One region of the Streptococcus sp. ZY19097 genome, then DNA from elsewhere that is predicted to be linked to it. Evidence: riboswitches for the same ligand, from Rfam matches in the RefSeq annotation. Region 1 holds a riboswitch; the other holds the start of a gene.
What was found. Region 1 has a riboswitch for thiamine pyrophosphate ahead of thiT (energy-coupled thiamine transporter ThiT). Riboswitches for the same ligand answer to the same signal wherever they lie in the genome.
Positions count from the first base shown of each region.

Region 1 (3,417 bases):
ATAGGATTTATCGTTCCAAAGTAGGCAGTGAAAGTGTTCAAAGTCTTTAGTTTCCAGAACGGTTACGCTAGCATTATCCAGACCGCCGCTATCTCGCAATCTCGCAGGCTCGTAGCCCATCAAAGAGCGGATAGAGGCAGTAAAGTTAGCACCGTGTCCGACCAAAAGGACATTTTTGAAATCTTTGTTTAGTGAGAGGATGAAATTGCGAACACGCTGAGTTGTCTTATGAACGGTTTCAGCTTCAAAGACATCAGCATCAAAACGAGCCAAATTATGACGAAAAGCATGCATTTGTTGGGGGTATATAGAAAGGACAGTTGCAATTTTGCTCCCCTCAAGACGCCCCAGCTTCCATTCTCTCAGAGCAGAGGTGTAGACAATGGGTTTAGGATTATTGTTTTCTTGGATGATAAGCTGAGCGGTTTTGCGAGCACGTTTTAAATCACTGGAATAAACAGCATCGAAATCAATTTCAGATAAGTAGTGTCCCAAAGCGCGAATTTCCTCCAGTGATTCTTGTAGCAGCGGGGAGTCTCCGCTCGCACCTTGAAGCCGACCTTCCAAGTTCCACTCTGTTTTCCCGTGCCTGACAAAAAAGATCTTCATATCCTAGTCCTCAATTAGATCTGCAAATGTGGCACCAACAAAATCAGCTAAAGCTTGGCTGTCAATGCGGATAGAGCGACCAACTTCACCAGCCGAGACAATCATTTGTCCCAATTCTAAAGCTCGCTGATCAATGAAAATCGGAAAAGCATGCTTTTGGCGAATACCGACAGGATTGTTGGCTCCGTGAATGTAACCAGTTGTTTTTTGTAAGTCTTTTTGGGGAATCATGCTGACTTTTTTGTTACCAGAAATTTTAGCCAATTTCTTTTCAGAAAGATGCTCTGTAATCTGCACGATACCAATTACTGGACCAGACTTATCCCCAGTCAGCGCGAGGGTTTTGAAAATTTCCTCACGTTTGATATCGTTGGGAAGTTCACCTTCTAAAGCATTGATTGCGAGACTTTCGTGAACAATTTTTTCCTTATCTAAAATTTGATCAACCAAGGTCTTTTTTAATTTGACTTTTTTCGCCATTGATGTTCTCTCCTTGTTACTAAAAAAGCGATATAAGATTATTATACCACTTTAAAGTAGCCACGGATTAATGATTTGGTTGGAAGAACTGGGGCTGACTTCTCAATAAAATGACAATACTAATGATAACAAAGGCAAGTGTCAATATGCCAGCTGTGCCATTGACCGTGAAAGAATACCACTCTGCGGACATCCCTTTTGGGGCATAAGAGGACCAGAAGATGACACCAGCGATATAGTGCAAAATATAGCGTGTGATGGTCGCTAGACAGGCTCCTACTAAGGCAAATAGCAAAGCTTTCTCTTCTTGATCAGATTTGAGAGCCTTTTGTAGGGGAGTTGTCAGAAAGCCAGCCAATCCCATGCAGGCAAAAGCCAAGACATACTCAATCAGGACTTGTGAAAGACTGAGGTAATAGACTTTCCCCAGAGCAAAGTGCAGCAGCCCCCAAATCAAACCAGCTAAAATCCCATACTTAGAGCCGCGACGGAGTGCAAAAAGTACCAGAGGTACAGCACCAAAAGAGGGTGTGAACCAAGAAGCAAAATCTGGAATAAAGGAAAGTGCCATTGCAAGAGCTGCAAAGATGGCTGCTTCAACAAGTGTACGAACATTTTTTGACATAAAAAACTCCTTTTGTATCACAAAAGGAGTGCAGTACAGCAATGCTATAGTAAAATTTGAAAAGTGCGAAAAAGCGCCTTTCAACTTCTCTACTGACATATCTACTCACAATTCCTCCGCTCGTGCTAACGAGATCAGGTTCTTAGGATTTCGCAAAATGCGATCTCAGCCAAGGCACTCCTTTGTGATATTATTTAATTGATTACATTATAGTCTGAAAACAAAGGCACTGTCAAGACAATTCTGAAAATTTTCCGAAAAAAATCAGCAACTAACAGCTAGCTACTGACTTTTAATTTTGCCAAATAATTTTTCGTAGGTAGATTTGGTATCTTTGGTTACCGCAATCTGATTGAGATCAAGTGGCGAGTCAAATCCATTTATATAGCCTTGTGATGTGTATTGATGGAGGTCGTAGTCAAGTGTCGTATCTGGTGCAGCATCGTAGTAACCAGAATCAGACCCGTAAGTTGGAATCCAGACAGCGTCAAAATCTTTCACAGAAATTTCCTGCTCAGTCATGAAGTATGTGCCAATATAGATACCGACATTTTTAGCACCTAGCTTTTTCAATTCTTTACGAAAGGCTTGAACACCTTTATCCATATCAGCCATAGTTTCTTCCTCAACGTCAATCCAATAGAAAGTGGGCTTATAAGGAGATGCAGCTTTATAGAATGCGCGAGCTTCCTCTTTCATTTCTTTAGTAGAGCTTCCAAGGGCATAGCTATAAACAGCAACAGGCACATTTCTCTTCTGAAATTCTGTGATATGTGTCTTAAATGATTTATCAATCCCAGTGGTGTAGGCGGCATTATTATCTTTGGTAATTTGTGACCCTCCATAGACACGAACAATAGCACCAGAGATATTATTTGAAAGGGTATCGTAGTCAATTTCACTAGGAAGCTGCCAACCTGAGACATCAATAATCGGGTTAAGAACGAATTCCTCTGTTTCTGAACTAGATGAACTTGTCGTACTCTTACTAGTTGCAGAGGGTATTGTTTTCTCTGCACTTGCAAGCTGCTGACTCAGAAGATTGTCTGAGTGGATTTTTCCGATGAAAAACAGCAGAGTTAGTAAGGCAAATAAGACAAGAACAACAATTGGTTTAATTCTTCTCATTAGTCATATTTTAACGTAAAAACCCCTAAAAATCAAAGGAAGCAGACTCTTGTAACGAAACTGTCATATATTTTTACAAAACTATCAAGATAGCGTGTTCCTTTTTTAAAGATAAATGATCAAGATGATGTTATTTAGGGATTTTGAGGAATCACGATTTCATGACGGGGGTGTGATTTTTTTGACTTCTACTTTTAAAGTTTTTGTGATTATGGTAAGATATAATGTGAAAAATAGGACTTAAAAAATAGAAAAGAGAGACTCATGCCTAAACAAACTTTAGTTCTTTTGTATGGTGGACGTTCAGCAGAACGTGAAGTATCAGTTTTATCGGCTGAAAGTGTCATGCGTGCCGTGAATTATGATAAATTTTATGTTAAAACATATTTTATCACACAAAGTGGTGATTTTATTAAGACTCAAGAGTTTTCAAATACGCCGACTGCTGATGAAAAATTAATGACTAATAGCGATGTGGATTTTAGTCGTCAAATTAGGCCAAGTGATATTTATGAAGAGGGAGCAGTGGTCTTTCCAGTCCTTCATGGTCCTATGGGTGAAGATGGTTCCATCCA
Region 1 is NZ_CP160400.1:586,581-589,997, forward strand. It holds gene ABZ559_RS02980 (histidine phosphatase family protein) at 1-609, opposite strand, end outside; gene ABZ559_RS02985 (aminoacyl-tRNA deacylase) at 613-1,089, opposite strand; gene thiT (energy-coupled thiamine transporter ThiT) at 1,157-1,714, opposite strand; TPP riboswitch at 1,809-1,906, opposite strand; gene ABZ559_RS02995 (glycoside hydrolase family 25 protein) at 1,997-2,842, opposite strand; gene ABZ559_RS03000 (D-alanine--D-alanine ligase) at 3,107-3,417, shown strand, end outside.

Region 2 (3,417 bases), 680 kb from region 1:
AACATATCCATTAACAGCGATAGCATCGATTTTCCCAGTAACCACGACTGGTATTTGAAAATATCGACTTGCTGCCAATGCAAGTTCTCCGATATTATCTACAGACGATGAATCTACTCCTTTACTTGCGACCTTTTGACCAATCAGGGCTGCGATTTCACTAGCATTTCCTCTCAACAATGAAATCTTATGGTGTTCTAAGAGGTCAAGTGCAACATTTTTACGAAATTGCCCAGCACCAGCTGCTACAGGATCTAAAACCGTCCGAATATCATATCTCTCCGCAATGTCCAAGGCATCCTTATAAAGTTGCCAATTTCTCTCATTTAGTGTCCCGATATTGACCAGCAAAGCACTGGCTTGCGGTAAAAAATCTTCTAAATCATCCTGATATTCACTCATAGCAGGTGAAGCACCCAAGGCTAAAAGACCATTAGCTGTAAAATTTTTTACCACATTATTGGTAAGACATATAGTTAGAGGTTGTTCTTGTTTTAGTTTTTCGAGATAAGTCATCTATTCTCCTTTATAGGTTATGTGATTAACAGGTCCATTTCCATGCCCCAATTCAGGTGCAGTTCTAATGGCTTCTGTGATAAAACGTTTTGCGGTTGCAACCGCTTTTTCAATGGGATGACCCTTTGCTAACTCTGCTGTAATGACCGCAGCATAAGTGCAACCTGTTCCGTGAGTGTGCCTAGTCGGAATACGATCAGAACGAAATGTCAAAATATCACCGTTTTCTAAGAAAAGAACATCGGTCGCCTCACCTTCCAGGTGCCCTCCTTTTATCACGACATTTTTAACGCCAAATTGTGTTTGAATAGTTCTACCAGCTTGGTAAATAGAAGCTTCATCAGGTATTTTTGCTCCACAAAGTACTTCAGCTTCTGGTAAATTAGGAGTGATAATCATTGCAAGAGGTAAAAGTTTTTCTTTAAGAGACTGCACCGCGTCCTGACTAATCAGCTGATCACCGCTAGTCGCTACCATAACAGGATCTAAGACATAGGGACTGTCACTATTCTTCAAATACCAACTGATACGTTCAATTGTTTCTATTTCTGCTAACATCCCTGTTTTAATTGCATGGGGCTTAATATCCGAAAAAACACTTTTAAGCTGAGCCTCCAGGATAGACTGTTCCAGATGACAGATGGCTTGTACACCTTGTGTGTTTTGTGCTACAACACTCGTAATAACCGACATTCCGTACACCCCACGCGCTTGAAAACTTTTCAAATCTGCCATAATTCCAGCACCACCACTAGGATCTGTACCCGCAATACTTAAAGCAACTTGTAATTTAGACATTTCGTACCTCCTTAGGCCATTCTTCCTGATTTACAGCCATTTGAAAAAATAGACGCTCATGTTGGCAACTTTCTAAAAAAACACGAATCACTTTTTTTCTCTCCTTATCTGTCAAATGTTGACTATACTTCTCTAGCAAATCAAAATAGACACTCAAGCAATCTTCAGCAATAGCATTGTTTGCATAGAAATCAAACCATTTTTTAAACGAATTATCAGCAGTAATTTTTCCACCACCCAATACTCGTTTTGCAACTTGCTGATAAATCCACGGACATGCAAGCATTGCAGCTAAAATATAAACCAACTGATTGCAGTTTAGATGATAATACAAATGCTTAATGTAATGATCTGCACTTGGATAGCAATCTTTGTCCATTACAATTTCATGATAATCTTTTCCAACCACCTGTGCCAAATACCTATGCGCTTCAATTTCATGCTCAAAGATAAATTCAATTTGATTCAAAAAGAATTTTTTAGTTGTTTTATCTGATACTTTGGCAAAAAGCTGAGCATAAATATCTGAAAATTTTTCAAGATAGATAGCATCTGCTTTCAGATAATGTGAAATAGCTTCAAAAGATAGCGTATCTGTAACCATCCCTTGAATAAAATCGTCTTCTATGATCTTCTTAATAAAAACATTACTATAAATTTTACATTCATCGGTAATCATTACTATCCTCCTTTATCATCGGCATACCTTTTTAATGATAAATAGCTAAACGTTTAATTGTAGATTGAATCCACTACTTTTGAAATAATCTAACTAAGTTGCCTTGACCTACTCCCAAAATATACAGAGCCAGTTCAATCTTGGATGCTTCTATCAATCACTCGTTAAAAATAAAAAGTAAAAAAATACATATTCGTTCTTCCAAAAAGCCTCTGGTTTTCCTTTTTTTTACAAAGTAGCTAAAAATGTGACTGGGGTGCAGAAAGATAAATGAGTGAACTGACAAAGCTGGCTATTTCTTTAAGTATTATGGCTCTTCAAAAAATAATAAAAAACACCATCTGAAAACTCAAATAGTGCGTTTTTATTTAAAGCTACTGAAAAAAAACTTTTGTCGTCACAAAAGAAACATCTTTCAAAGATTTAAGCGCAACAAAAATACCTCGTTGCTCACACATTTCCCTTCGCCAGTTCTAACTGTATCAGGTTCAATGGGTATAATCTCAGCTTTTACGCACCCCAAATGCTTTATTTAATTACAAACCAACTATACCATAATCACTTTTATTCTGCAACAATTTTCAGAAAATTTTTTGCTAACTTGTCCACTTTATCCGCTAGAAAATCTTATCATACTCAATGAAAATCAAAAGTAGCCTAGGAAACGAAGCCGACGATAGAACTTGAGTTCATCAAGGCAAGTTGACAACGGATAATTTTGATTTTCGAAGAGTATCAGATATAAAAAGAGCTGGAACACATGTGTCCAGCTTTCTTATATTTTCAGAGTCTCAATTAAAAGGTATAGAGAGAAAGTAAGGATATAGAGGTGGCGGGCCTAAATCAAATCACTTCACATGGCACCATTTTTTTAATGTTATGATTTTTTCTCAATCGGAGCTAGACTTGCTAGAAGTTTTTTAAGTCCCACCTCAGGGAAATTAATTTTTAATTCTTGAGCCTTTCCTGTCCCACTAACTGCCAGAACTGTGCCATCACCCCACTTTTTATGATGGGCGATATCTCCAATTTGCCAGTCAACCGACGCTTTTTGAAGGCTATTTTGACCAAAAGGTTGTCCTCCAGAGTTTTTTGAAAATGGCTGAACTTTGGACTTAGATGACGTTGTATAGTCTGGTTGTACCTGAACTTTTCTGGCTTGCAGTGCTTGTTGCAAGCTCATCCCCTGACCAAATTGTCTTGCTCCGCTATTGGCATATGTCGCACTGAAAGATGTATTTGCAGGCCGCGCCAATCCTTGATACTGCAATAGATCAGTGGAAATTTCATTGAGGAAGCGGGTTGGACGATTGTAGTTTGTCTTACCATACAGAATACGACTGTTAGCATTTGTCAAAAAGAGAATTTCCTCCGCCCGAGTAATTCCGACATAGGCCAGACGCCGTTCTTCTTCCAATTCATCC
Region 2 is NZ_CP160400.1:1,268,975-1,272,391, reverse strand. It holds gene thiM (hydroxyethylthiazole kinase) at 1-516, opposite strand, end outside; gene thiD (bifunctional hydroxymethylpyrimidine kinase/phosphomethylpyrimidine kinase) at 517-1,314, opposite strand; gene tenA (thiaminase II) at 1,307-1,993, opposite strand; TPP riboswitch at 2,436-2,525, opposite strand; gene pcrA (DNA helicase PcrA) at 2,871-3,417, opposite strand, start outside.
Region 2: linked by a shared signal. The riboswitch ahead of tenA (thiaminase II) and the one ahead of thiT (energy-coupled thiamine transporter ThiT) in region 1 are both predicted to bind thiamine pyrophosphate.